Regions from separate parts of the Methylocystis hydrogenophila genome, predicted to be linked through region 2. Evidence: predicted binding sites of a transcription regulator. Region 2 holds the regulator's gene; each other region holds the start of a gene.

Region 1 (9,827 bases), 1.3 Mb from region 2:
GCGATCGTCGGCAAATATCTGACGCGCGCCGGACTGGAATATGTCTCGCTGCTCGACCTCGTCTACAAGAACTATAAGGGCTTCGAGGAGCAGATGACGCAAGGCTTCGGCGGCATGGCCGACGCGACCGGAGTCAGCACGTCGATGGTCTACGCCGCCGCCGAAGCGCGCGGCGAAACTCCTGATCCGAAGACAAGCCTGCCGCCGACGCCGGGGATCACCGACTTCATGGCCGTGTGGGAGCAGGAGAAGCGGCTGGCGCGCTGGTCCACGGATCACACGCAGCTCGTCGACGGCGGCGGACAATGGAACGGCAATATTCCGATACCGATCTTCCGCAACCTCGCCGCCGAACTGACGTTGGGGCTCGGAGCCGACACCGACATCCGCATCGCCGCCTTCAGCGAGGATCTGCTGCGCGACCTGCCCGCGCCCGTCTATCCCTTCCCCGTCGATCTCGCGCTCGCGAAAAAAGGCGCGGCGCTTTTTGAAGAAAATTGCGCGGCGTGTCACCGGCCGCATAACGGCAAGGTCTACGACCTCGGCACGGATCTCGGCCGCGCGCGCGTCGTCAGCGATACGATCGCGAGAAACGCCCGCGACAGCTTCACGAAGATCTGCCCGCCGGCGAGAGTGGTCGAGATGCCGCCCGCGGGCGACCGGATCGCGCCCTGCGCGAAGTTCGAAGGGGTCTCGCTGGAGAACCGCGCCGACGTCGCCATGGCCGATCCGAAGGCGCATGAGGGCTATAACGCGCTGCCGCTTGGGGGCGTGTGGGCGCAGGCGCCCTATCTGCACAATGGCTCGGTGCCGACGCTCTATCATCTCCTCGTCCCGCGCGAGCGCCCGGCCGTCTTCGTCAAGAGCCGACTAGACTACGACAAGAAGCTCGTCGGCTTTGCCTGGGAGCCCGCGCAGACGCTCTCGCGCGAGGGCTATCGTTTCGACGCCACGTCCTTTCCGGCGCTCTCCAACAAGGGGCACGACAAGGACGTCGTCGAGGACGGCAAGACGCTGAAGCTCGATTGGTCGGACGACGTCGCCGGCGCCATGGCGCTCGTCGAATATCTGAAGACGAAGTGACATTCGAAGCCAGGCGAGCGCCGACCGTCCTGCAGCCGTCATGCCCGGCCTTGTGCCGGGCATCCACGCCGAGACATCGCGAAATGTTTCGCGCCGAGATGGCATGTCCGGCTGATGTTCTCACATTTGCAGCGCGTCGTCGCGTGGATGGCCGCGACAAACGCGGCCATGACGCGGTGAGTGACAGCTTGCGCCTAACTCAGCCTGTAGCGCTCAAGCGCTGCGCAACTCCGAAAGGATACGCTTTAATAATTTTCGATCGGAAACGTTCTACTGCAGGATATATTCCTTTTTTATAATTCTGTTTAAAATTGAATATGGTAACTCACACTGACACATGCACTGCCCAAACCCGCCGAAGGCATAATCTCCATAATCAACCATTGCAGACGAAATGGTAAAACTCCAGTTTGCCAGTTCGCGGGTTCTGTTTGAAACCTCTCCTCGTTCGTCGTCGCTTAAATTCTTTTTTAATAATAATTTTTCTCCCATGGAGTCACGTTCATCTTTTTGCTCTTTTACTTGTGGCGCGCAGAGCTGCAATATCTGCTTTGCGCCGGCCTCATCAAATAAATCATCAAAATTTAAAACACGCCCTGAATTAACATCAAATGCCTTGTTTACTGAATAGCGGAACGGATGGGCTTGACCGACAACGTTTTCATATACGACCCCAATAGACGCAATATTCGCAGAGAGATAATTTAACTGCACCGACAGGTCCACAAAAAACTCGTGCCCCTCCAATGTAGAGGCTTTGTTATTCTCCAGTTTTGAGTCGTCGATCGCTGATTGTATGTGTTCATCGATAAACCTGTTTGCGTCCGCCATCCACGCCGCGCCGGGACGAAAATGAAAGGCTGTAATCGTCAGTCTGGCTTGGCCCTTCGCGGCAGGAACGCGCATGAAAAAGGGCCTTCCCACAACCAAGTGGCCGCCGCTCCCTGAGGTTGCACGCCCGGCCAAATAGGTCTCCCTTTGCCTGGTGGCTTCAATCAAACACTTAATAAATGGCGCGGTCTCTCGTTGATCTTCGCATGAGTTGTTACGCCACTGGATCCATTCAGTTTGAGATTCCTTTAATGCCGACCGCTCCTTAGCTGTAAACTCTTCCCGCAAGCGATTGTATGCGAGGCCCAACAAATCATCGGCCGCGCGAGCTTCTGCATCGGCGCAAATCGCTTTATCGGCTCGGGTTTGCGCGAGCGCGCAATCAATTGCTCGGGCGGGCGCCGCCGAACAAAATAAAGAAATAGCCGAGATGCATGCGCCTATCCCCGCTGACAAATAGATTCGCTTATTACGATCCAAGATATTTTCCTTTTGAAACGCGTGGCGTCGCGCAAGGCTGCTGCGATCCTCGCTGCATAGGGCTGCACCGGCATGCGCCGCGACCAGATCTGCTGCAGCTTGTGCGCGCACGTTGATCGATGGGGGTATTCTGACCAAGAGATATATGCTGGCCGTCGCGCCCTGTCTCTCGTCCCGCCTTGACTCTCCCGCATGGCGAGTCATTATAAGAACATAACAGGAACACATGAGATGACCCATCCGCTGGCGTCGCTGCGGAAAAGCCTGGCTTGCGCCCATCCGGCCGCAACTTCCGAGACCATCGCGCTCGGGGCGGAAAGCCTCGATCGGCGGCTCGGCGGCGGGATTCTCCGCGCGGCGCTGCACGAGGCCTATGCCGGGACCGCCGCCGACGCCCCGGCGGCGACGGGCTTCGCTTTGGCGCTCGCCAGGCGCTCCATGGCGGGAGAGGGGAAGCCGCTGCTCTGGGCGCGCCCCGAGGCGCTGAGCGCCGAATCCGGCGCGCCCTATCCGCCGGGCCTCGCCGACATCGGCCTCGACCCCGCCGCCGTCGCCTTCATTCGCGTGCGCGACGCGAGGGAAGCGTTGCAGGCGGGCGCCGAAGCCGCACGCTGCGCCTCTGTGGGCGCAACACTGATCGAACTCTTCGGCGAAGCGCGCGCCTATGACCTCACCGCGAGCCGGCGCCTCGCTCTGGCCGCCGCCGCCGCCGGCGCGCCGATCTTCATCGCGCGCGTCGCCGCCTCCCCTGCGCCGAGCGCCGCCGCGAGCCGCTGGCTGGTGCGCGCCGCGCCTTCCCGCCCGCTCGGGGGAAACGCGCCGGGTTCTGCGGCCTTTACGGTTTTTCTGCTGCGCCAGCGCGGCGGCGCGGCGGGGCAAGAGTCGCAAGAGTGGCGTGTGGAGTGGAACCGTGACCGTGGCGCCTTCGAGGACAGAACATTCGACGCATCGTCGCTATCTGGCCCTGTGGCTTCCCTTCCTGTCGGCGGAGCGCCTGACGCAGTCGCGCCGCAACCAGTCGGACGCAAGTTCGGATGACACGCCGCTCATTCTCGTCAAGAAAGAACGCAGCGCGCTGCGCATCGACGCGCTCGATCGAAAGGCGATCGCGCTCGGCTTGACGCCGGGCATGACGCTCGCCGACGCCCGTGCGCGCGCGCCCCATCTCTCAGTCGCCCAGGCCGACGCGGACGCCGACGCGCGGCTGATGCTGCGGCTTGCCGCCTTTTGCGAACAGTTCACGCCCCTCGTGGCGCTCGATCCGCCCTGCGGCCTCATGCTCGACGCGACGGGCTGCGCGCATCTTTTCGGCGGCGAAGCGATGATGCGGACCTGCGTCCTGCAGGCGATGGCGCGCCTCTCCTTCACGGGACGCGCCGCGGTCGCCGGAACGCCCGAGGCTGCGCGGGCCCTGGCGCGTTTTGGCGCGCAAGCCCTCGCGCCGCCCGGCGAAGACGAAAATTTCACCCGCCCGCTGTCCATCGCCGCGCTTGAAGCGCCAAGAGAAACGAGCGTCGCGCTGACGCGCGCGGGACTTACGACATTGGGCGATCTCGCCGATCGTTCCAGCGCCGCGCTGACGGCGCGTTTCGGCGACGAAACCATGCGACGGCTGACGCGCATTCTGGGACGCGAAGACGCGCGCATCACGCCCTTGCGGCCCTTGCCGGACTGCATGGTCGAGCGCCGTTTCGCCGAACCCTTTCTTGATCTTTCTGCGATAGAAAACGTTCTGCGCCCGCTGATCGCGGAAGCGATGGGCATTCTCGAAAGGCGCGGGCAAGGCGGCCGCGCTTTTGAAGCGCGCTTCTTTCGCACCGACGGCGCGGTTCGCGCGCTCTATTTCGAAACCGGCGCGCCCTCGCGCAATGTCGAGGCGCTGCTGCGGCTCTTTCGCCTGAAGGCCGACTCGCTCGCCGATCCGCTCGATCCGGGATTCGGCTTCGACGTTATCCGCTTTTGCGTCTTCAACGCCGAAACTCTGGCGCAAAGCCAGATCGGCTTCGAGCGGCAGGGCGCGCAGGACAGCGACGTCGCCGATCTCGTCGATCGCCTGGCGGCGCGTTTTGGCCGCGAACGCGTGCTGCGCTTTGCGACGCATGAGACGCATGATCCCGTGCGCGCCGCCTCCTATGTTTACGCGGCTTCTCCTTCCAAACCCAATTCCTGGGAGAAGCCGGAGCCGGGCGAGCCGCCCTTGCGGCCGCTGTTTCTGTTTGATCCGCCGCAACCCATCGACACAATGGCGGAGACGCCGGACGGTCCGCCGATGCATTTCAAATGGCGCCGCGTGCGCCATTTGATCGCCCGCGCCGAAGGGCCGGAGCGCATCGCGCCGGAATGGTGGCGCAACGCGGTCGGCCGCGACAGGCGAACGCGCGACTATTACCGGCTGGAGGATCGCGAAGGCCGCCGCTTCTGGGTGTTTCGCGAGGGCCTCTATGAAAGCGAAACCGCGAGCCCGCGCTGGTTCCTGCATGGGCTCTTCGCATGAGCGCGCCTTACGCCGAACTCGTCGCGGCGACGAATTTCTCCTTCCTGCGCGGCGCGTCGCATCCGTCAGACATGGCGCTGACGGCGCTGCTGCTCGGCCATACCGGTATTGGCGTCGCCGACCGCAACAGCGTCGCCGGCGTCGTGCGCGCCTATGCGGCGCTTAAGGAGCTGCAAGAAAAATTGCGCGATCCGCCGGCCGGCGACGAGGCGGCGCTTCTCACTGCGCTCGACGCGGAGCGCGTGGGCTCCTTCAAGCTCGTCGTCGGCGCGCGGCTGGTCTTCGCCGACGAAACGCCCGACATCGTCGTTCATCCGCAAAATCGCGACGGCTGGGGAAGCCTCACGCGTCTGCTGACGAGGGGGAATCTGCGCGCCAAGAAAGGCGAATGCCGCCTTTATGTCGACGATCTTGCGCAAGCCGCGCGCGATCTACTGCTGATCGTCATGCCGTCGCGCAATCTGGCGCGTCTGCCGTCCATGCTTGCGCGTCTCCACGATCTTGCGCAAGGCGACGTCTGGCTCGGCGCGACCATGCCGCGGCGCGGCGACGACAGGCGGCGTCTTGCAAAATTGAAAGAGATCGCCGCGCGAACGCAGACGCCCTTGCTCGCGACGAATGACGCGCTTTACGCCGATCCCGGCCAGCGCGATCTGCAGGACGTCATGACCTGCATCCGCGAAGGCGTGACGCTCGCGCAAGCCGGACGCCGGCTGGAGGTCAACGCCGAGCGCCATTTGAAGACGCCCGACGAAATGGCGCGTCTCTTTGCCGACGCGCCAGAAGCGATCGAGGAGACGCAATGTTTTCTGGCGCGCGTCGATTTTTCGCTCGGCCAATTGAAATATGAATATCCGGACGAGCCTGTGCCTCCCGGGCGCAATCCCCAGGAGTGGCTCGAGGAGCTGACTTATCGCCACGCGGCGATGCGCTATCCGCAAGGCGTGCCGGAGAAGGTCGAGAAACTTCTGCGCGAGGAGCTGGCGCTGATCAAGACGCTCGACTACGCGCGCTATTTTCTCACCATTCACGACATCGTGCGGATCGCCGAAGACAAGGGAATTCTCTGTCAGGGGCGCGGCTCCGCAGCGAATTCCGCCGTCTGCTATGTGCTCGGCGTCACCTGCGTCGATCCGGCGGAGAATGATCTGCTCTTCGCCAGATTCATTTCGCAGGAGCGCAAGGAGCCGCCCGACATCGACGTCGATTTCGAACATGAGCGGCGCGAGGAGATCATCCAGCATATCTACGCCAAATACGGCCGCGCGCGCGCCGGCCTCGTCGCGACCGTCATCAGCTACCGGCCGCGCAGCGCCATTCGCGAGGTCGGCAAGGTCTTCGGACTGACCGAGGACGTGACCGCCGCCCTCGCCAGCACGCAATGGGGGAGTTGGGGCTCAGATATTCCGCAGGCATACATTCGCCAGACCGGGCTTGATCCCGAAAATCCAATCATCCGCCGCGCCATCCATTTCGCGACGCGGCTGCTCGGCTTTCCGCGCCATCTCTCGCAGCATGTCGGCGGCTTCGTTCTCGCGCGCGGGCGGCTCGACGAGCTGACGCCGATCGCCAACGCCGCGATGCCGGAACGCACCTTCATCGAATGGGACAAGGACGACATCGACGCGCTCGGGCTGATGAAGGTCGACGTGCTGGCGCTCGGCATGCTCACCTGCATCCGCAAATGTTTCGATTATCTGCGCGTCCATGAAGGAAAGGACATGGGCCTCGCCGACGTGCCGCTCGAGGATCAGGCGACCTATGACATGTTGTGCAGAGGCGACTCGATCGGCGTCTTTCAGGTCGAAAGCCGCGCCCAGATGAACATGCTGCCGCGCCTGAAGCCGCGTGAATTCTACGATCTCGTCATTCAGGTGGCGATCGTGCGGCCGGGACCCATCCAGGGCAATATGGTGCATCCCTATCTGCGCCGCCGCTCTGGCAGCGAGCCGGTGATCTATCCCTCGCCCGCGCCGGAGCATGGGCCGGCGGACGAATTGCGCAAGGTGCTCGAAAAGACCAAGGGCGTGCCGCTCTTTCAGGAGCAGGCGATGAAGCTCGCCATGGTCGCGGCGAAATTCTCCGACGTTGAAGCCAATCGTCTGCGCCGCGCGATGGCGACTTTCCGCAATGTCGGCACGATCCATCAATTCGAGGCGCTGATGGTCGAACGCATGGCGGCGCGCGGCTATGATCGCGGCTTCGCGCAAAGCTGTTTCGAGCAGATCAAGGGCTTCGGCTCCTATGGCTTTCCGGAAAGCCACGCCGCGTCCTTCGCCAAGCTCGTCTACATCTCCTCCTGGATCAAATGCCACTATCCGGCGATCTTCGCCTGCGCGCTGCTCAATTCGCAGCCGATGGGCTTTTACGCGCCGGCGCAGATCGTGCGCGACGCGCGCGAACATGGCGTCGACGTGCGCGCCGTCGACGTGAATTTCAGCGAATGGGACAATCGGCTGGAGCGCGCCGAAGACGGCGCTCTCGCGCTGCGTCTGGGCTTTCGCCAGGCGGACGGCGTGCATGAGAGCGAAGCAAGACGCATCGTTGAAGCGCGGACGAAGCCCTATGACAGCGTCGAAGATCTCGCGCGGCGGGCGGCGCTCAACGCCGCGACGATGCGCGCGCTCGCCGACGCCGACGCTTTCCGCTCCTTGCAGAGCGACCGCCGCGACGCGCTCTGGGCGGTGCGGCGCCTGCCGGACGCCAAACCCCTGCCGCTCTTTGCGGCCGCCGACGCCCGCGAACTCGCCAAGGAGGAAGATCCGCTGCTGCCGCAGATGTCGCTCGGCGAACATGTCGCGGCCGACTATCAGACGCTGCGGCTGTCGCTGAAGGCCCATCCGATGGCGGTGCTGCGGCCGATTTTCGCGCGCCAAAAGATCATGGCCTGCGCGGAAGTTTCGGCGCTCACTGACGGCGCCTGGGCGCGCGCGGCGGGCGTCGTATTGGTGCGGCAACGGCCGGGACAAGGCAACGCCATTTTCGTCACGCTCGAAGACGAAACCGGCATCCTCAATGTCGTCATCTGGGCGCGGCTCTTCGAGCGCTTCCGCCGCGAGACGATGGCGTCACGACTCATGCTGGTGGAAGGACGGCTGCAGAAAAGCCCGGAGAATGTCGTGCATCTGATGGCGCAGCGCATCATCGACCGCAGCCAGGACCTCAATCGGCTGTCAGAGGCGCATCGGCCCGAAATCGTCCTGTCGCGCGCCGATGAATTCATCCATCCGCAGCATCCGCGCGTCAAACATCCGCGCAATGTGCGAATCTTGCCGAAGTCGAGGGACTTTCACTGAAGGAACGGCAAAAGGAGAGCCGCTTAGCTGCTCTTCACTCTCTTATCGGCCGGCAGGCTCGCCAACGCCTGCTGACGCAGCTTCTCGATCTCCACACGCGTCTTGCGCGCCTCGGCGCGCGCGACCTTCGCGGCGCGGCGCACGGAGAGATGCCCAAGCCAGGAAGAGATCCCGCCCGCGAGCACGCCGATCGCCATCGACGCCAGAACGACAAGGAAGATCGGCGCCTCGAAAGAAGGACCCGATCCGTCGCTCGGCGCGAAGGGATCAAGCCCGATGCGCACCAAGCCACGATTGGCCATCGAGAAAAATAGAATGATGAGCGCCAGAGGAACGAAAATGATGACGCGCAGGATGGACTTCATAACATCTCCCTCTTGCCGGCGCCGCGCAACACGCTGGGCAGCCACATACAGCCGCCGCTTCGCCGCTGCCGCGCGTCCCGAGACCGAGAGGACGCAGCCGCTTTAAATCGCCTCAGCCCGGATAATTCTCATTGAGGCGCTCGCGCATCTCTTTACCGGTTTTGAAGAACGGCACGCTCTTTTGCTGCACCGAAACCTGCGCGCCCGTGCGCGGGTTGCGACCGGTGCGCGCGTCGCGCTTCTTGACCGAGAAAGCGCCGAAGCCCCGCAATTCGACGCGATCGCCCCGCGCCAGCGCAGAGGTGATCTCGTCAAGAATCGTGCTGACGATCGTCTCGACGTCGCGCTGGTACAGATGGCCGTTTCGGCGCGCGATACGTTGAATAAGTTCGGACTTTATCATGAGCCGATCCAATGTGTTGGCGTCGTGCCGCCCGAGTCAGTTGGCGGCCGAATGCTGCCAAATCGCCAAAAGGCCGTCAAGCTCGCCGCTCCGTTCGAGCAGAATTGATTTTTCCAAAAAACCGGCGATCGACTCCAATCCGGCGACCCGCGCGAGGCCGGCGGCGGCGCCCACAAGCCCAAGCCGCTCCAAGCTGGATTTCTTCTTCCATTCGCGCACCGGCGTGTCTTTTGCAATTCCCTTGTTGGCGACCAGCCAGTCGATGGCCTCGCGTTGCCCGCCGATGAGATCGACGAGCTTCAGCGGCACGCCCTGCCGCGCGGTGAAGACACGGCCGTCAGCGACCTTGGCGAGCTCCGCCTCGTCGAGATTGCGCCGCTCTCGAACGAGACCCTTGAACCAGGCATAGGAGTCGGCGACAAGACTGGCGACCGCCTCGCGCGCCTGCGGGCTCGTCGGTTCGAGCCCGTTGGGCGCGGCCTTGAGCGGCGACGATTTGATCGTCTCGACCTCGACGCCCCAATTATTAAGCAGCTTCGAGACGTTGGGATATTGGAACAGCACGCCGATCGAGCCGATGAGCGAATTGCCGCGCGCAACGATCGTATCGGCGGCAAGCGCGGCGATATAGGCGCCGGACGCGGCCACCGTTCCGACAACCGCGACGACAGGCTTCTTTTCCGCGACGCGCCGAAGCTCCTCATAGAGCCGTTCCGAGCCCGTCGTCGTGCCGCCGGGACTCTCGATCTCCAGCAGCAGAGCCTTCGTTTGGCTCGACTCCCCGATCTTCTTGATCATATCGATCGTATCGTCGTCGCCGGTGATGACGCCCTGCAGCTCGAGACGGGCGATATGCGGCGTGAGCTTATCCGCCG
Region 2 (9,827 bases):
GATCGTGCACGACACCTCCTTTCGGGAGCCTTTAGAGCCCGGTAGGCCGGTGACGCTCTCCTTCAGCCTTACGCCTGCGCCGACCCGGCTGCAGCCCGGCGACCGCTTGCGACTCGACGTGGCGAGCCGCCTCGATCTGCTGCGGAGCGACGTCAGCCATGGCTATGTGCATTTCGACATGCCGGGGCCGCCCTATTTCGCGCGCAACACGCTGCATTACGGGCCGGATGCTTATCTTGCCGTGTCCGAGGCGCCGGCGGCGTGAGAGCCGTGTTCACAACCGCAAATCATGACTTCGGCTTCCTCGACAACAGCCATAGCGCCGAGATGAAAAATCCCTTCGTAAGCGGGAGCAGGAGCAACACGAGCGCGATCGTCAGCGGCACAACGATCAGCATCTCGACGGCGCAGGCGTAGCGTCCGCTGCTCTCCAAGATAAAGAGAAGCGGCACGACGAGAATCGTCACGACGCCGACGGTCAGCCACGCCGGCCCGTCATCCGCATCGAGGCCCGCAAAGCCTTCCCCGCAATGGGCGCAAGAATCGCGCGGCTTGAGGTAGCTCGCGAACAGCTTGCCTACGCCGCAGTTCGGGCATTTTCGCCTAAGTCCGCGAAACAATGATCTGCCCGGCGATGGGTCGCGCTTCATTGACGGCTAAACCGAATGACGGGGATCGCCGCGCGATGTGCGCGCAATCGCGTCGCGAGTCCATCTAATGTGGATCTCGCTCCTGATTTGACGGGATAGGTTCTTGTCGCGCCGCAGGCAACCGCCCGCTGGCGCGTGGCGGGCCAAGGCGATGCAAGACAAGGGGCGCGGTCGGCGCTAGGCTCTTTCCCATATTTGTGCGGGACCGGGCATTCTTGAACGACATTTCGCGCACGGCTGAACGGGAGGAACGCGGCCGCGATCTTTCATCGCGCCTCTTTCCGCTGCGCGCCCGAGGCATAGCGGGAGCTCTCCTCGCGTCGCTGGAGCAGGAGCGGGCGCTGCGCCGTCCGTTTCTGTGGCTGGTCGTCGCGTCGGGCGGCGGCGTCGTGCTCTATTTCTCGGCTGAGCGCGAACCTTCGCTGGCGCTCTGCCTTTGCGAGCTCGCCGCCTTTGCCGTCCTGGCCGGGCTTACGCGCCGCCATGCGCGGGCCCATGCGCTTTTCCTGACGCTTGCTTTCGTCGCCCTCGGCTTTGCGTCCGGCGCCTGGCGGACGGCGCGCGTCGCCGCGCCGATCGTTCCACGGGTTGGCGTCGGCGAACTGACGGGCTTCGTCGAGGAGGTGGATCTGCGCCGCGCCGGCGCGCGTTTCATTCTGCGCGTCGCGAGCGCCGAAGGCTATCCGGACGACGTCGTTCCCGCCCGCGTGCGGCTGACGACGCGCGGCGAGCCCAATTTTTCGGCCGGCGACTTCATCGCCTTCAAGGCGCGGTTGATGCCGCCGGCGCGGGCGGCGCTCCCCGGCGGCTATGATTTCGCGCGGGACGCGTTTTTTGCGCGCATCGGCGCGGTCGGCAACGCGCTCGGACGCATCGAGACGATGCCGCCGCCCGAACCGGCGCCATTCTCGCTGCGTTTCTTCGCGCATGTCGATCGCATGCGAAACGCCTTGGCGATGCGGGTCTATCGAATCATCGACGGCGACGCGGGCGCGATCGCCGCCGCCATGGTGACCGGCAAGCGCGACCTGCTGTCGGAAGATGCGAAAAATCTCATTCGCCGGGCGGGCATATTTCACATCATCACCATTTCCGGCGTTCAGATGACGCTTGTCGCGGGCATCTTCTTCGTCGGCTTTCGGCGCTTGATGGCGATGTCGCAAACGCTTGCGCTGAATTATCCGATCAAAAAATGGGCGGCGGCGCTCGCCATGCTCGGCGCCATTCTCTACGACATCGGCACGGGCTCGCGCGTCGGCACCGAGCGCGCGCTTGTGATGACGCTCATCATGCTTGCGGCGGTTCTCTTCGATCGTCCGTCGCTGTCGATGCGCAATCTGGCGCTTGCCGCGCTCTTCATCATCGCTTTCGAGCCGGAGGCGTTGCTGGGGGCAAGCTTTCAGCTCTCTTTCGCGGCGGTGGCTGCCTTGATCGCGGTGTACGAATGGCGTGGCGAATATCTCGCGAAACGCCGCATCGACGATCGCGCGCCGCGCGGGCGATGGGCAGCGTTTCGTGAAAGCGTCGTCGAGCGCCTGCTGCAAGGACCCGGGGCGGCGATTTTCGCAACGCTCTGCGCGACCTCGGCGACCGCTTCATTCATGGCGAATGATTTTCACGAGCTGAGCCCCTATGTGCTGATCGGCAATCCGCTGACGCTGGCGATCATTGAATTTTTCGCCGTTCCCTGCGCGCTCGTCGGCGCCGCGCTTTACCCCTTGGGCCTCGACGGCTTCATCTGGCGCTATCTGAACCTGGGCATCGACCTCGTGACCTATCTCGCCGGGCTGATCGCGAGCGCGCCCGGCGCGAGTCTGCCGGTTGCGGCTTTTGCGCCCTGGGCGATCCTTTTCCTTTCGCTTGCGGTCCTGTCGCTCGTGTTGTGGCGCACTTGGGCGTGGCGCGCGCTCGCCATTCCGCTCGCCGTGATCGGGCTGATGGGCGCGAGGAGCGGCGCGCCCTTTGATCTGGCCGTGCCGGCGACCGGAGAATCGGCGGCGCTGCGTCTTCCGTCCGGTCAGCTCGCCGTCATGGGGCAAAAGCCGAGCGCTTTCGCCGCGGAACAATGGTTGCGGGCGGACGGCGACTCGCGCCCGTCCGCGGACGCGAGGAGCGGCGTCGCTTGCGACGACGCGGGTTGCGTGGCGAAGGCCGTCAATGGCCGCTTAGTCGCGCTCGTCGCCGGGCGCGGCGGCTTTTTCGAAGACTGCGCGCGCGCCGCCGTCATTGTGACGCCGCTCTATGCGCCATTGGGCTGCGCGGCGGAGATCGTGATCGATCGCCAGCGACTGTCCGAAACAGGGGCGGTGGCTTTGAGGTTCAAGGCGGATCGCGTCGAATGGACGACCGCGCGCGCGATCGACGAGGATCGCCCATGGTCCCCCGCGCCCCGCAATCGCCGGGCGTCCGGATTTGCCGCGCCGCTGAGCGATGACGAGCGCAGCGCGGAAGAGGCGCGAGCGATGGAGCCGCTGGAGTAGGGCGGAGCAATTCACGCGTCATCGCGAGGAGCGTAGCGACGAAGCAATCAAGGGGCTGTTAAAGCGCTGGATGGCTTCGCTTCGCTCGCAATGACGGCATTGCCACGAAACTAATACTTCCGCAGCAGGCTCACAAGCCTGCCCTGAATGCGGACGCGATCGGGGCCGAAGATGCGCGTCTCATAGGCGGGGTTGGCCGCCTCCAACGCGATCGAGGCGCCGCGCTTGCGCAGGCGCTTCAGCGTCGCTTCCTCGTCGTCGATCAGCGCCACGACGATGTCGCCGGTGTCGGCGCTGTCCTGCTTGCGGATGACGACCGTATCGCCGTCGAGGATTCCCGCTTCGATCATCGAATCGCCGCGCACTTCGAGCGCGAAGTGCTCGCCGCTCATCAGCAGGTCGGGCGGCAAATTGATCGTGTGGCTGCGGTTCTGGATGGCGGAGATCGGCGTGCCGGCGGCGATGCGTCCCATGACCGGAACGGCGACCTGATGGTCGCCTTCGTCCTCGAAACGTTCGCTGAGCGGCCGCACGCGCCCGAGATTTCCCTCGATGACGGACGGCGAGAACTTGCCGCTGCGCCCGCCGGCGACCCGTGGCGTGGACGATTCGGGCAGACGCAGAACTTCGAGCGCGCGGGCGCGATTGGGCAGGCGGCGGATGAAGCCGCGTTCCTCGAGCGCGAGGATCAGCCGATGAATCCCCGACTTCGACCGCAGGTCGAGCGCGTCCTTCATCTCGTCGAAGGACGGCGGCACGCCCGACTCCTTCAGACGTTCATGGATGAAGCGCAATAGATCATTTTGTTTTTTGGTCAGCATCGCCGCACCGCCCCGCAAGCCGAATCGTTGATTTTGGCTGAGCCGCAGCTTCTGGCTCGATAACCTAAACAAATCATGAACAGAACGATATCGGTTCTTACTGCGTTCCGCAAGTCATATGTTCACGCTTTGGTTAAGCCATCATTCGTGACGAACTATGTTCGCCCCGCCTGTCCCGTGCTAGACGGGCCGACCCAAAGCCAAGGAATTCGCGTCGCTCATGTCTCAGGTCGTCACTCGCTTCGCTCCGTCGCCCACCGGCTTTCTGCACATCGGCGGGGCGCGCACGGCGCTGTTCAACTGGCTTTACGCCAAGAAGCACGGCGGTCGGATGATGCTGCGTATCGAAGACACCGACCGCGAGCGCTCCACGCAAGCGGCGATCGAGGCCATCATCGACGGCCTGCAGTGGCTTGGCCTCGAATGGGACGGCGACATCGTCTACCAGTCCGCGCGCGCGGCGCGCCATGCGGAAGTCGCCGAAGCGCTGCTGGCGCAGGGACGCGCCTATCGCTGCTACGCCACGGCGCAGGAGCTCGAGGAGATGCGCGAGAAGGCCAAGGCCGAAAAGCGCCCCTGGCGTTACGACGGCCGCTGGCGCGATCGCGATCCCTCCGAGGCGCCCGCCGGCGCGCCCTATGTCGTGCGCATCAAGGCGCCCCAGGACGGCGAGACGATCGTCGACGACGCCGTGCAGGGACGCGTCGTCTTCCAGAACAAGGATCTTGACGATTTCATTCTGCTGCGCTCGGACGGCGCGCCGACCTATATGCTCGCGGTCGTCGCCGACGATCACGACATGGGCGTGACGCAGATCATTCGCGGCGACGATCATCTCACCAATGCGGCGCGACAGACACACATCTATCAGGCGATGGGCTGGACGGCGCCCGCCTTCGCGCATATTCCGCTGATTCACGGACCGGACGGCGCCAAGCTTTCGAAGCGCCATGGCGCGCTCGGCGTCGACGCCTACCGCGCGATGGGCTATCTGCCGGCCGCGCTGCGCAACTATCTCGTTCGGTTGGGGTGGTCGCAGGGCGACAAGGAGTTCTTCACGACGCCGGAGATGATCGAGTCGTTCGATCTTGCGCAGGTGCATCGCTCGCCGGCGCGGTTCGATTTCGCCAAGCTCGAAAATATGAACGGCCATTATCTGCGCGACAGCGATGATGACGCGCTGTTCGACTTGCTCGTCGCGACGCTTCCCTATCTCGAAGGCGGCGGCGCCATCGCGCAGGCGCTCACCGATAGAACGCGCGCGCAGTTGCGCGCCGCCTTGCCGGGACTGAAGGCGCGCGCCAAGACCTTGAACGAACTTCTCGACGGCGCGGGCTTTCTCTTCGCGAAGCGTCCGCTGTCGCTCGATGCAAAGGCGGCGCAGCTGCTTTCGGCGGAAGCGCGCGGGCGGCTGGCGACGCTCGTCGAGAAACTTGCGGATCTGCCGAACTGGACGGCCGCGACGACGGAAGCGGTCGTGCGCGATCTTGCGACGGCGCTTGGCGTCAAACTGGGCGATCTCGCACAGCCTTTGCGCGCCGCGCTCACCGGCCGCGCGACGTCGCCCGGCATATTCGACGTGCTGGAAATTCTGGGGCGCGAGGAAAGTCTTGCGCGAATTTCCGACCAGGCCGCCGTCGGGTAAGCCGTCGCGTCGCTGCGGCGTTGGCGCGCGTAAAAATCGCTGACGCGATTTTCGGCGCCGCGCCGTTTTCCGCGCCAGCGCGGAACATGTCATCGACGCGCGATACGCGTGGCGCGCTTGACAGCCTTTGCGGTTGATATAGCTTTTTGCACCGCACAACAAACCGAATGCGACGCATCGGCGTGCGCGTGAACGCGACGACATCGCGAATGTGACGCAATTCATGCATAGCGTTCGCGCGCGTCGCGCCGCGAACCGGCTCGTTGCGAGCGCGGGGCGGTCGAGAGGGGAGCGGGTATGCCGGAGAAGAATGCTATCTTCACAGTCGGCGACGGGTCGGTCGATTTGCCGATCAAGGATGGCACGCTGGGGCCGTCCGTTGCGGACATCCGCAATCTCTACGCCGAAACCGGCATGTTCACCTTCGATCCCGGATTCACCGCGACCGCGTCATGCGAATCGAAGATCACCTTTATCGACGGCGAAGCCGGCGTTCTGCTCTATCGCGGCTATCCGATTCAACAGCTCGCCGAACATGGCGACTTTCTCGAAACCTGCTACCTGCTGCTCTACGGCGAATTGCCGTCGGCCGCCGAGAAGGCGAATTTCGACTATCGGATCACGCGCCACACAATGGTGCATGAGCAGATGGCGCGGTTCTTCCAGGGGTTCCGCCGCGACGCGCATCCGATGGCGGTGATGGTCGCCTCCGTGGGCGCGCTCTCCGCCTTCTATCACGACTCGACCAACATCGCCGATCCCACCCAGCGCATGGTGGCCTCGACGCGCATGATCGCGAAGATCCCGACGCTCGCGGCGATGGCCTATAAATATTCGATCGGCCAGCCGTTCGTTTATCCAAAGAACGATCTCGACTACACGTCGAACTTCCTGCGCATGTGTTTCGCCGTTCCTTGCGAGGAATATAAGGTCAATCCGGTGCTGTCGCGCGCGCTTGACCGGATCTTCATCCTGCACGCCGATCACGAGCAGAATGCATCGACGTCGACCGTCCGTCTGTCCGGCTCGTCCGGGGCGAATCCTTTCGCCTGCATCGCGGCGGGCATCGCCTCGCTGTGGGGGCCGGCGCATGGCGGCGCCAATGAAGCGGTGCTGAAAATGCTCGCCGAAATCGGCACTCCGGACCGCATTCCGCAGTTCATCGCGCGCGCCAAGGACAAGAATGATCCGTTTCGGCTCATGGGCTTTGGCCATCGCGTCTATAAGAACTATGATCCGCGCGCCAAGATCATGCAGCGCACGACGCGCGAAGTTTTGAACGAACTCGGCGTCAAGGACGATCTGCTCGACGTCGCGCTGGAGCTCGAGCGCATCGCGCTGCACGATGATTATTTCATCGAGAAACAACTCTATCCCAACATCGACTTCTATTCCGGCATCACGCTCAAGGCGATGAACTTCCCCACGGCGATGTTCACCGTGTTGTTCGCGGTCGCGCGCACCGTCGGTTGGATCGCGCAATGGAAGGAGATGATCGAGGACCAGGGTTCCCGCATCGGTCGTCCGCGCCAGCTCTATACGGGCGAGAAACAGCGCGACTACGTGCCGATGTCGAAGCGGTGATGACGCGCGCCGGGCTCCGGTAGGCGCATCGTCTTCATTCCCGTTCGGCGCAGAATCGTTCCGAGCGGTCTTCACCTTTGGTTTGCAGCGCGACATGTTCTCACCAGCGTCTCTTGAAGCGACGCGACGTGATGCTATAGGTCGGCGGACCCGGAGCGCCCTTGTCGCAATTGTCCGATCTGCTGTTCGAAACGCGCATCGCCACCGAGAGCGTCGCTGACTTTCTCGCCGGCGGGCGCCTGCGGCTTGGCGTCACCGGCCTGTCGCGCGCCGGCAAAACGGTCTTCATCACCGCGCTCGTGCACCATTTGACGCGGGCGATCGCGGCGCGCCCGGACAAGGGCGGCGACAGCAAGACTCAGCTCCCGGTGTTTCGCGCGCTCGCCGAAGGTCGCATTACGTCGGCGCATCTCGATCCGCAGCCAGATTACAGCGTCCCGCGCTTCGCCTATGAGGAGCATCTCGCGGCGCTCACCGGGCTGGACCGGCGCTGGCCGCAATCGACGCGGCGGATTTCCGAACTGCGGGTGACGCTGGAATATCGCTCGAAGGGCTGGTCGCTGCGCAAGGGCTTCGGCCAGGGTCCGACGCGACTCGACATCGACATCGTCGATTATCCCGGCGAATGGCTGCTTGATCTGCCGCTCCTTGGCAAGTCCTACGCGCAATGGTCTCGCGAGACGCTCGACGCGGCGAGCGCCTCCGCCCGGGCGATGATCGCGAGCGAGTGGCGGGGCCTGACCGCGCAGACGGACGTCAAATCGCGCTACGATGAAGAAACCGCGCAGAAACTGGCGCAGACCTTCACCCAATATCTGCGTCTGGCGCGCTCCGAGCGTTTCGCCCTGTCCAGCCTGCCGCCGGGTCGGTTTCTGATGCCGGGCGATCTCGAAGGATCGCCGGCGCTGACATTCGCGCCGTTTCCCGTGTCGGAGAGCGAGGAATTGCCCTATCGCAGCCTTGGGCGCGAAATGGAGCGCCGATACGAGGCCTATAAGTCGCAGGTCGTGCGGCCGTTCTTTCGGGATCATTTCGCGCGGCTCGATCGGCAGATCGTGCTCGTCGACGCGCTTGCGGCGCTCAATTCGGGTCCAGAGGCGGTGCGCGATCTGGAGACGGCGCTGACAGACGTGCTCATGGCGTTTCGCACCGGCCGCGCCAATCTGTTCTCCACGATCTTTCGCCCGAAGATCGACCGCATACTCTTCGCGGCGACGAAGGCCGACCATCTGCATCACACGAGCCATGACCGGCTGGAAGCGATCCTGCGTCACCTGACCGCCCGCGCCATAGAGCGCGCTGAGGGGGTAGGCGCCTCGATCGACGTAATCGCGCTCGCCGCCGTTCGGGCGACGCGCGAAGCGATGGTGCGGCATGAGGGCGAAAAACTGTCGGCCATCGTCGGCACGCCGGTCGCCGGGGAGCGCATTGGCCACGAGACTTTCGACGGCGTGGCGGAAGGCGCGATTTTCCCCGGCGAGTTGCCGGCGGATCCGCGCGACGTGTTTAAAGGCGAAGCGCTGGCCGTTTCCGATGAAGAGGCGGACTTCCGCTTTCTCAAGTTCAGGCCGCCGGCCGCGATATTGGGCGCCGACCAGAAGCCGCTGCCGTTGCCGCATATCAGGCTCGATCGCGCGATGGAGTTTCTTTTCGGCGACCGATTGAGCTGACGTCGTCCGCGGCGAAGTCCGCGCTACCTATCGCAGGCAAGATTAGACATCTGAATTGAGGGAGCTTCATATGGAAGGTCATGTCTATAAGGTTGTCGAGCTTGTCGGGTCTTCGCCGGACAGCGTCGAGGACGCCGTGAGCGCCGCGCTCAAGCGCGCCGGCGAAACCTTGCGCAACTTGCGTTGGTTCGAAGTCGTCCAGATTCGCGGCAACATCAATAAGGGTGCGGTCGCCGATTATCAGGTGGTGCTGAAAGTCGGCTTCACGCTCGATCGCGAGGACGAGACCATCGGGTGAAGCGGAAGCCGCGATGGGCTTCCGCTTCACGGCGTTAGAGCAGGTTCCGGAAAGGCTGACAGACTTTTTCGATGAAAACTGCTCCACCATTTCGACATTGAGCGATTCCGTATCGATCACATGATCGCCATGTGATCGGGACGCGCTCTAGGACATGAGCCGACCGGCGGCTTCTGGGCTTGGCGCATGGGCGGCGTTCGACCAGAGGCGCGCGCCTGCGCTGAACATTTGCTGCGCGTCGGAGAACAGGCGGCGCGAGTCCTCCGTCGTCATCTCGATATGTTTGCTCGTCCAATCCTTTAGAACCGTCGTGGTCTCGGATATGGACCGCGACGCCGTGAGCTTCGAGGCAAGTTCCGCCGTCAACGCCGCTTCCTGCTGCATACGCTCCATCAGGACGCGGTTGGCGTCCTGCAGACAGTCCCAGATCTCGGTGCGCGCTTCGGCGAAATCTTCCAGCCGCCGCCGTCCGTCCGCAGCACCTTCGGCCGCCGCTTCGGCGGGCCGCGCGCTTTCGTTGCGCCGCTCTTCCTGCTGGGTCATGTCGCGTCTCTCCCTCGTCGCTTGAAACGCCAGCGCCCCCGGGGCCACTATATAAGACCACCTGAGGGAATGTCTGTGACGATCGTTCTGCGCGCATTGCCGCAGCTTGAGGGTTCCTCCGACCCCAACGGCTCGA
Region 3 (9,827 bases), 960 kb from region 2:
ACGCATAGTGTACAAAACTTAGCCGCCTGGCGCCTCACGACTGCCCAGGCCCCAACTCGACGGCACGACGTAAAACGATTATTTTCTGCGCAAAATGGCATGCCAATTGCTGAGACAATGCTCAATTCGCCAACCATGAGGGCATGTCTGCGCAAATGAAGATCATCACGGCGATTATCAAACCCTTCAAGCTGGACGAGGTGCGCGAGGCGCTGACGGAAATCGGCGTGCACGGAATGACCGCGACCGAAGTGAAAGGCTATGGCCGACAGAAGGGCCATGCCGAGATCTATCGCGGCGCCGAATATATCGTCGCATTCCTGCCCAAGGTTAAGATCGACATCGCGCTTCCCGAAGCGCTCGTCGATCGCGCCATTGAGGCGATCAGACTCGCCGCCTACACCGGCCATATCGGCGACGGCAAAATTTTCGTCTCGCCGCTGGAGCGCGCCATGCGCATCCGCACCGGCGAGACCGATTCCGACGCGCTCTGAGCGCGATCTCCCTTCATCGATCAGGACCAGGCATGCACAGCTCGTTGATGCGCGCGGCTACACCATTCGTCGGCGCGAGGATTCCGCGAATCCGTTGGGATCGTTTTGGCGCGGCGCTCGCCGCGATTCTCGTGACTGGCCCTGCTCTCGCCCAGGACGGCGCGAGCAAGATCGACGGCGCCGACACCGCCTTCATGATCGCCGCCACCGCGCTGGTGCTGATGATGACGCTGCCGGGGCTGGCGCTCTTTTACAGCGGCATGGTGCGCAAGAAGAACGTGCTCGCCACCATGGCGCAGAGCCTCATCGCCACCGCGCTCGTCTCGCTGCTGTGGATCGCGGTCGCCTACAGCCTCGCCTTCAGCGGCGAGGGCGCCTATATCGGCGACGCGTCGCGGACGCTTCTCGCCGGGATCGGGCTCGACACGGTGAGCCCCTTCGCCAAGACGATCCCCGAAATCCTGTTCATGCTCTATCAGATGACCTTCGCGGTGATCACCTGCGCGCTGGTCGCCGGCTCCGTCGCCGAGCGCATGAAATTCTCGGCCTTCATGCTGTTTTGCGCGCTGTGGCTGTTCATCGTCTATGTGCCTTCCGCGCATTGGGTCTGGGGCGGCGGATTTCTGCAGAAGCTGGGACTTCTCGATTTCGCCGGCGGGACGGTCGTGCACATCAATGCGGGCGTCGCCGGGTTGGTGTGCGCGCTCGTGCTCGGCAATCGCGTCGGGTTCGGACGCGAAAATCTCTCGCCCTTTGATCTCTCGCTCGCCGTCGTCGGGACGGGGCTGCTCTGGGTCGGCTGGTTCGGCTTCAACGGCGGCTCGGCGCTCGCCGCCAATTCCCGCGCGGTCTTCGCGATCGCGGCGACGCATCTCGCCGCCTGCGCGGGCGCGCTGGTGTGGAGCGGGCTGGAGTGGCTCCAGCGCGGCAAGCCGTCGGTGCTTGGCGTCATCTCGGGCGCCATCGCGGGACTTGGCACGATCACGCCGGCCTCGGGCTATGTCCTGCCCTGGCACGGCGTTGTCATTGGCTTGATCGCCGGCGGCGTCTGCTATTGGTTCTGCACCGTCGCGAAATACAAATTTCGCTACGACGACACGCTCGATGTTTTCGGCGTGCATGGCGTGGGCGGCATTATGGGCACGCTGCTCGCCGGCGTCTTCGCCACCCGCGCGATCACGGCTTCGGAAAGCGATCCGGGCGTCGCAGGCCTGTTGGAAGGCGATCCGCATCAGCTTTACGTGCAGGCGATCGGCGTTCTCGTCACGATCGCCTGGGGCGTGATCGGCACTTTGGCGACGCTGAAAATCGTCTCCATGATCACGCCGCTCCGCGTGACTTACGACGACGAACGCGAGGGTCTCGACATCGCGCTGCATGGCGAAGCGCTGCATCAGTAGCGAACCGCTGGAACTCAGGTCTCCTATGCGTCATGGCCGGGCCTGTCCCGGCCATTTTCGATACTCGCCGAACGGCTCGAGTCGAATCGCTTCCGCCAAAACGCTCGCATCCATTTCTTCGATGGTCTTGGCGAGGCCATCATAGCAAAGCATCCCGACAACATCATCGACACACGTCGTCTTCAAAACCGACGCCTCGGCAAACGCGCCATTCTCGGTCGGCTCGTCATGGCCGGGCTTGCCCCGGCCATCACGGATGGTAGTTGAATTTGCCCAGATTTCTAAGCCCGCGCGCTCCGCAATCTGCTTTTCGATGAAACCCTGCGCCAGCTCTTTTCGTCGGCGAACGTGAAGCCTGCGCCGCGAACGCACGTATACGGTATTATTTTACCACCACGCGCTACATGCGAGTTTTTAAAGCTTCCCGGAACTTCGGCAGCCCAAAAACCGCTTGACCCCTGCTGCCCCATCCCCTATCCACACCCATCCGAACACACCGTTCACACGGAATTCCCATCTCATGTTTGGCAAGACCTATTCGGCGAAGCCCGCCGACATCGAAAAGAAATGGGTGCTGATCGACGCCTCCGGGCTCATCGTCGGCCGCCTCGCCTCGATCATCGCGCTGCGTCTGCGCGGCAAGCACAAGGCGACGTTCACCCCGCATATGGACGACGGCGACAACATCATCGTCATCAACGCCGAAAAGGTGGTCCTGACCGGCCGCAAGCGCGACCAGAAGGTCTATCACCACCACACCGGCTTTCCCGGCGGCATCAAGGAACGTTCGGCGAAGTTCCTTCTCGAAGGGCGCTTCCCGGAGCGAGTCCTGGAGAAGGCCGTGCAGCGCATGCTGCCGCGCGGCCCCCTGGGCCGCAAGCAGCTCGGCAATCTGCGCGTCTACAAGGGCGCCGAACATCCGCATGAGGCGCAGAGCCCACAGACGCTCGACGTCGCCGCCCTGAACGTCAAGAATAGCCGGAGCGCCTGATCATGGCCGAGACCACCCTTTCCTCGCTTTCCGACCTTCAGGGAAGCGTCGCCACGGCGCCCGAGTCGCCGCGCTATGTGCAGAAGCTCGACAAGCAGGGCCGCGCCTATGCGACCGGCAAGCGCAAAAACGCCGTCGCGCGCGTCTGGATCAAGCCGGGCCCCGGCAAGATCACCGTCAACGGCCGCGACGTCGAAGTCTATTTCGCCCGTCCGGTGCTGCGCATGATTCTGGCTCAGCCCTTCGGCGTCACCAAGCGCACGGGTCAATATGACATCGTCGTTACGGTCGCCGGGGGCGGACTTTCGGGTCAGGCCGGCGCGGTGCGCCACGGCCTCGCCAAGGCGTTGACCGCTTACGAGCCGGAGCTGCGTTCCGCGCTCAAGAAGGAAGGCTTTCTCACGCGCGACTCCCGCGTCGTGGAGCGCAAGAAATACGGCAAGCGCAAAGCCCGCCGCAGCTTCCAGTTCTCGAAGCGCTAAGCTTCGCGGTCTTTACGGCAACCAGTTGCAAAGCGGCGCTTCGGCGCCGCTTTTGTTTTGATCAGTAGACGCAGATCTTGAAGTCGTCGCCGACCCAGCAGGCGGGATCGGTTTTGGAGCGCTTCGCCTCTCCCCAGCGGGAGTTGATCCCGTCGCGAGTCAGTCCTCGCACTTCAGCAACGCCCGGCGACGTGACGAAAACGCTGACCACCGTCGCGCCGTTGAATGCGCGTTTTCCGGCTGGCGTAATCGAAAAGCTGCCGCGATCTTCAGCCGAAAAATCGCACGCGCCGTTATAGGCCGGCGCGCCGTTGCTGGCGATGACGCATCTCGCGGGTCTGGCGATCGCCTCCGCGAGCAGGATCTGCTGCGTCATGAGGAAAGACGCGATCCAAACAGCAATTCTCTTCATGAAAGTCTCCCGTCTAGCGTCCGCCGCAGGCGTCAAACTCAATCAACCATCGTCGAACGCCATAGTTCAATGCGGCGGTCATTCGAGATCCGACTCCCCATGCCGTTCGTGCAGGCCCGCAACGCCAAGGAGGCCCACGCCGGCGCCGAAGATGAGATAGAAGGCGGGCGCGACGGGCGTGTCGAAAAAGCCGATCAACCACGCGACGATAAACGGGGCGAAGCCGCCAAAGATCATCACGGCGAGATTGTAGGGGATCGCAAGGCCCGCGGAACGCGTATGCGTGGGAAACTGCTCCGCGAGCGCCGTCGAAAACGCCCCGCAGACGCCCGACATCATGACGCAGAAGGCTATTTGCGCCAACGCCAGCGCCAAAACCGACCGTTCGGCCTGAAGCCAGACGTAGAGAGGATAAGCGCACAGCAGAAGCAAACCATTCGACGCCAGCAGCAGCGGCCGACGGCCGACGAGGTCGGAGAAAACGCCCATCAACGGCGTCAGCGCCATCAGCAGCAGGAGCGCGGGCGCCTGGGCGAGGAAGGATTGTTCAAGCGTCAATCCCATCTCGGTCTTTGCGTAGGTCGGCATATAGACGAGGATCACGTAGAATGAGATGGTCGTGCCGATCGTGGCGACGAAACAGACGAGCAGCCTCTCGCCGCGCCGGCGGATCAGATCGACAAACGCCTCCCGCGCGCCGCACGCCCTTGCCGTCGCCTTGAATGCCGGCGTTTCGTCGAGATGGCGTCGGACATAGAGTCCGACGGGACCAATCAGCAGGCCCGCGAAAAACGGCAGCCGCCACGCCCATTCATTCACCGCATCGACCGAGAAAACGCTCGTCACGACGATGCCCGCCAGCGTCGCGAGCAGGATCGAAAGCGCCTGCCCAAATACTTGCAGCGAGCCATAGAAACCACGTCGGCCTCGGGGCGCCATTTCGATGAGAAAGCAGGTCGAGCTGGAGTATTCTCCGCCGGTCGCAAATCCCTGCAGCAAGCGGCCGGCGACGATCAGCAGAGGGGCGGAAACGCCGATCTTCGCGTAGGTCGGCGTGAGCGCGATGACAGCCACCGCGGCGGTCATCGCGAATATGACGAGTTGCAGCGCCGCCTTTCGTCCTTTCCGATCCGCGTAAAATCCGAAGAAGAGGCCGCCGAGCGGACGCGTGCAGAAGCCCGCGCCAAAAGTCGCGAACGCCAGCAAGAGAGCGGCCGTCTCATCTCTGCTTGGAAAGAACGCCTGCGCCAGAACCGAAGCAAAAAAGCCGTAGACGACGAAATCATACCATTCGAGCGCATTCCCGATCACGGCGGCCGCGATCTGTTTGGGCGCTGGCGCTCTCGCCTGGCGCATGTTCTGGCGCATATCCATGCAAATTCTCGATTGTCCGCGCGTGGCGTCTTCGCAATCGCAAGCCACGGCCGCTAGAGGGCGTCCCGGTCACATGAAATCACGCAATCGATAAGGAAGCGCCCAAAACCGCAATGTCGGAGCAGGTTCTCATCGAAAAAATCTGTCAGTTTTTTCGGAATCGGCTTGTCTGATGATGAGGGTTGTTGGGGATGACGGCGCGCGCGCCCTTGGCGGCGATGATGCGACGCAAGCGATCGGCGATGGCGGCGTCGACGATCAGATATGCGACGTCCGGATCATCAGACTTCGCCTCGAAAAAATCGCGACCAGCCCCCTTGCGCGCAGGATCCACGGCGCCCTCCGCTCCAACGCCACGTCGGTCAAAACCAGTCGTTCCATCACATCCAAGGCCGCCTCGCGTAAGGCCGCCTTGAATCTGATTTGCGCCTAAATGGACTCCTGAGAGTCCAAACGACCTAGGCCTCGTCGTCATCCGGCGCGTCCAGAATGCGATCGGCGATCAGCCCGGCGTTCTCGCGGATCGCCTGTTCGATGCGCTGCGCCGCCTCGGGATTTTGCTTCAAAAAGCTCTTGGCGTTCTCGCGGCCCTGGCCGAGCCTCTGGCTGTCGTAGGAGAACCAGGCGCCCGACTTCTCGACGACGCCGGCCTTGACGCCAAGATCAATCAATTCGCCGAATTTGGAGACGCCCTCGCCATACATGATGTCGAATTCGACCTGCTTGAACGGCGGCGCCACCTTGTTCTTGACCACTTTGACGCGGGTCTGGTTGCCGGTCGTCTCCTCGCGGTCCTTGATCGCGCCGATGCGGCGGATGTCGAGCCGCACCGAGGCGTAGAATTTCAGCGCATTGCCGCCGGTCGTCGTCTCCGGCGAACCGTACATCACGCCGATCTTCATGCGGATCTGATTGATGAAGATGACGAGCGTGTTGGAGCGGGCGATCGAGGCGGTGAGCTTGCGCAGCGCCTGGCTCATCAGCCGCGCCTGCAGGCCCGGCTGCACGTCGCCCATCTCGCCCTCGATTTCGGCGCGGGGCGTCAGCGCCGCCACCGAATCGACGACGAGCACGTCGACGGCGCCGGAGCGCACCAGCGTGTCGGTGATCTCGAGCGCCTGCTCGCCGGTGTCGGGCTGCGAGATCAAGAGATCTTCGAGATTGACGCCAAGCTTGCGGGCGTAGATCGGATCCAGCGCATGTTCCGCGTCGACGAAGGCGCAGACGCCGCCCAATTTCTGCGCCTCGGCGATGACATGCAGGGTGAGGGTGGTCTTGCCCGAGGACTCCGGCCCGTAAATTTCAACGACGCGGCCGCGCGGCAGGCCGCCGACGCCCAGCGCGATGTCGAGCCCCAGCGAGCCCGTCGAAATCGTCTCGATCTCGACGGCCTTCTGGTTCTTGCCGAGCCGCATGATCGAACCTTTGCCGAATGCGCGCTCGATCTGCGACAGAGCGGCGTCGAGCGCCTTGGTCTTGTCCACGGACGTCCCTTCCACGAGGCGGAGATTGGCTTGGCTCACGGCTGAAATTCCTTCTGGCACGGTTAGCTAGGCGCAGGCAATGCGGCTGCGAGGGAGGTCGCGAGGCCAGGGCGCCGGGTGAAGGAGCGCGCTCGACCCTGAACTCCAGTGTGCACGATTTGTTCTTTTTGCCAAGTTCTTTTTGGCGACCTTGTCCGGAATCGAAGGGCGACGACAAGGAACGATCGGGCGCGCCGGCGCGCGACGCCCGTCCTCAGCCACGCCCCCTGCATTTGCGCCCTGCCCCGCCCTCCGTGTATCTCTTTGGGCGTGGCGGTTCGCCATCCCATCCACGCGGCGACCCTCGCCGCTGATCGCAAGGCCGTTTCATGCCGCTTGCCGACGCCATTCGCACCATTCCCGATTATCCCAAGAAGGGGATCCTGTTTCGCGACATCACCACCCTGCTCGGCGACGCCAAGGCGTTCCGCAAGGCGGTCGACGAACTCGTGCAGCCCTGGTGCGGCGGCAAGATCGACAAGGTCGCGGGCATGGAGGCGCGCGGCTTCATCCTGGGGGGCGCGGTGGCGCATCAGCTTTCCGCCGGCTTCATCCCGATTCGCAAGAAGGGCAAGCTGCCGCATCGCGTCGTCTCGATCGCCTATGAACTCGAATATGGCGTTGACGAAATGGAGATGCATGAGGACGCGGTCCGCCCCGGCGAGCGGGTGATTCTCGTCGACGATCTGATCGCCACCGGCGGCACCGCCGAGGGCGCGGTGAAGCTCCTGCGCCAGGCCGGCGCCGACGTCGTCGCCGCCTGTTTCGTCATCGACCTGCCCGACCTCGCCGGCGTGAAAAGACTCCAGGCGCTGGGCGTCCCGGTGCGCACGCTGGTCGCCTTCGAAGGCCACTAAAGCGCCTTTTTCGGATGTCTTGCTCAGCCCAGGCTCGAAATTCAGAATCTCGGCTCGGAATCTTCAGGAGAGGCTGCATAGGCGCATGACGCCGCGACAGACCCATTTGGCGCTGGCGGCGATCGCCGTCGTCGCGCTCGTCGGCGGAGTCGCAGCCCTCCGCTATCTGCCCTGGGGCGAGAGCGCGTCTCCCGTCCGCAGCGACGCCGCGCGCAGCGCCTGGGGCGGCGCGCTGCCGACCGGCCTGCGCCGCATGGCCCTGCGGGTGAAGCCCGGCGCCTTCCCCCCTGCGCCGCCGCCCGAACCCATAATCGCGACGCCGCAAGAGCCGATCGTCGAGACGGCGACGCCGCCGGCGCAAGACGGCGTCGAAGCGTCGATCTCCTTCCCGCCCGCGCCGCCGCCCGCGCGGCCGGAGATCGTGGAAAAGCCCACGCCGCTGCCCCCGTCGCGACCGGCCAATCTCGCCGAGCTTGCCGACAAATTCGCCGAGACGGCGGCGGCCCCTGCCGAGCAGCCGAAAACCGCCGAGGCGACCCCGCCCGCGCCCGCCGAAGTCCCGGCGACGGCGCCGGCGCTCGCCAATGCGCCGCTGCCGCCGGCCCGGCCGCAGGAGCCTTCGGCGCGCGCCGCCGTTGAAGCGACGCCGACGGCGCAGGAGTCGGCGCCGCCGACCCAGGTGGCGCGCGCCGTCGAGCCGACCTTGCGGCCTGCGCCCGAGGACGCCTTTCAGCAGGAGGCCCCGATCCGTTACGGCATGGGGGATCAGGTCTTCGTGCGCATCTTCAAGCAGGAAGGCCAGCTCGAACTCTGGCTTCGAAAGAACAACAGCCGCTTCTCGCTCTACAAGACCTATCCGATCTGCAAATGGTCCGGCAGGCTCGGCCCCAAGCTCAAGGAAGCCGACTACCAGTCGCCGGAAGGCTTCTACAGCGTCTCGGCGAAGCAGCTGCATCCGCATTCGAATTATCACCGCGCGTTCAACGTCGGCTATCCGAACGCCTTCGACCGCCAGAACGGCCGAACCGGTGGCCTCGTCATGGTCCATGGCGCGTGCAAATCGGTCGGCTGCTTCGCCATGACCGACCGCGGCATCGAGGAAATCTACGCCTTCGTCGAGGCGGCGATGCGCGCCGGCCAGAAGGAAGTGCAGGTGCATATTTTTCCCTTCCGCCTGACGGAGCAGGCGATCGCTCGGGAAACCGGCGGCAGCTGGCTCGCCTTCGTCGGCGCGGGCGGCAATTATCAGCACTGGGCCGAGTTCTGGCGCAATCTGAAGCAGGGCTACGATATTTTCGAACAGACCGGCGAACCGCCGGTGGCCTTCGCCTGCGGCGATCATTACGCTTTTGGCGCGGGCGATTCGTCATGCCGACGCATCGCCGGCTGGTGATCGCGGGCCGTTGAGACAGGATCGTTCAGCTTGGTTTCAGCCGGCGCGCGCGAAGATGCCTCGGCAAAAGCGCTCGGGAGCGCAAACAAGGAAAACGCCCGCATGCGGCTCGTGACTTGCTCTATCGTCGGCGCGGCTTGCGCGCTCGGCGTCCTCTTCGCGCCGATCGCCCAGGCGGCCAATGCGCCGCTGTGCTTCGCGATCGCCGAAAACTACAACAAATGCATGCGCCAGCATCAATACGGGCGCGGCGGGCATGGCGGCTACGGTCCGGGTTACGGCCAAGGATACGGTCAAGGTTACGGCCATGGATACGGACATGGCTATGGCCGTGGCTATCGCGGCGACTATGATGGCGGCGATCCCGGCGACTATGATGGCGATGGCGGCTACGGCGGATTCGGCGGCTATGGCGGCGGCCCCGGCCGCGGCCATTACGATCGCTCTAAGGCGGCCTGCGCCGTCTGGATCGCGCAGATGCAGGCCAGCGGCTGCTTCAACTAGCCAAGAGAATCGGCGCGGCTCGATTGCGCCGCGCCGGCGCCCGATCTCACCTGTAGGGTTTCGGGCACTCGCCGTCCGACTTTTTCGCGACCTTGGCGGCGCGACGCTCGCAGTCGTTGCCGTATGTCTTGTCGTTGCAGCCGCAAACCGGGCGAAATTCCCTGGTGCATCGCTCCGAGACTTCCACGCATTTACCGGCGATGTCCGCCCCGCGGCATTGGCCCGGCTCGGGGTCGCACCACAAGCCTTTGTCGCACGGAACGCCGGCGATGCCGCCGCACATTTCGCCGACCTTGGCCGCCGAGACGGGCGCGGCGGCGAAGAGCGAGAGCGCCAGGGCGATCGCTGATGTCCAAAGTATTTTCGTCATATCGTCCTCCCTTAAAAATCACCTTTG

Evidence for each region. Region 2 encodes LexA, which represses DNA repair genes until DNA is damaged. Its sites were predicted from a motif close to TGTTCNNNNTGTGTTCNG; they were not measured.
Region 1: a site for LexA is predicted at 2,602-2,619, ahead of BN69_RS19715 (ImuA family protein). Genes of this name have one in related genera too.
Region 3: a site for LexA is predicted at 6,786-6,803, ahead of recA (recombinase RecA). Genes of this name have one in related genera too.

The regions. Positions count from the first base shown of each region.
Region 1 is NC_018485.1:1,323,647-1,333,473, forward strand. It holds gene BN69_RS06280 (c-type cytochrome) at 1-1,083, shown strand, start outside; gene BN69_RS06285 (lysozyme inhibitor LprI family protein) at 1,354-2,505, opposite strand; gene BN69_RS19715 (ImuA family protein) at 2,626-3,432, shown strand; gene BN69_RS06295 (Y-family DNA polymerase) at 3,524-4,888, shown strand; gene BN69_RS06300 (error-prone DNA polymerase) at 4,885-8,184, shown strand; gene BN69_RS06305 (LapA family protein) at 8,208-8,549, opposite strand; gene ihfB (integration host factor subunit beta) at 8,662-8,952, opposite strand; gene sppA (signal peptide peptidase SppA) at 8,989-9,827, opposite strand, start outside.
Region 2 is NC_018485.1:37,611-47,437, forward strand. It holds gene BN69_RS00195 (CocE/NonD family hydrolase) at 1-265, shown strand, start outside; gene BN69_RS00200 (DUF983 domain-containing protein) at 288-650, opposite strand; gene BN69_RS00205 (ComEC/Rec2 family competence protein) at 866-3,130, shown strand; gene lexA (transcriptional repressor LexA) at 3,241-3,951, opposite strand; gene gltX (glutamate--tRNA ligase) at 4,172-5,596, shown strand; gene BN69_RS00220 (citrate synthase) at 5,894-7,180, shown strand; gene BN69_RS00225 (YcjX family GTP-binding protein) at 7,342-8,850, shown strand; gene BN69_RS00230 (dodecin) at 8,921-9,148, shown strand; gene BN69_RS00235 (hypothetical protein) at 9,296-9,691, opposite strand.
Region 3 is NC_018485.1:998,074-1,007,900, forward strand. It holds gene BN69_RS04710 (P-II family nitrogen regulator) at 144-494, shown strand; gene BN69_RS04715 (ammonium transporter) at 527-1,894, shown strand; gene BN69_RS04720 (hypothetical protein) at 1,925-2,266, opposite strand; gene rplM (50S ribosomal protein L13) at 2,415-2,885, shown strand; gene rpsI (30S ribosomal protein S9) at 2,888-3,367, shown strand; gene BN69_RS04735 (hypothetical protein) at 3,429-3,779, opposite strand; gene BN69_RS04740 (MFS transporter) at 3,858-5,153, opposite strand; gene BN69_RS04745 (hypothetical protein) at 5,299-5,487, opposite strand; gene recA (recombinase RecA) at 5,612-6,676, opposite strand; gene BN69_RS04755 (adenine phosphoribosyltransferase) at 7,006-7,533, shown strand; gene BN69_RS04760 (L,D-transpeptidase family protein) at 7,619-8,926, shown strand; gene BN69_RS04765 (hypothetical protein) at 9,029-9,430, shown strand; gene BN69_RS04770 (Kazal-type serine protease inhibitor family protein) at 9,477-9,800, opposite strand.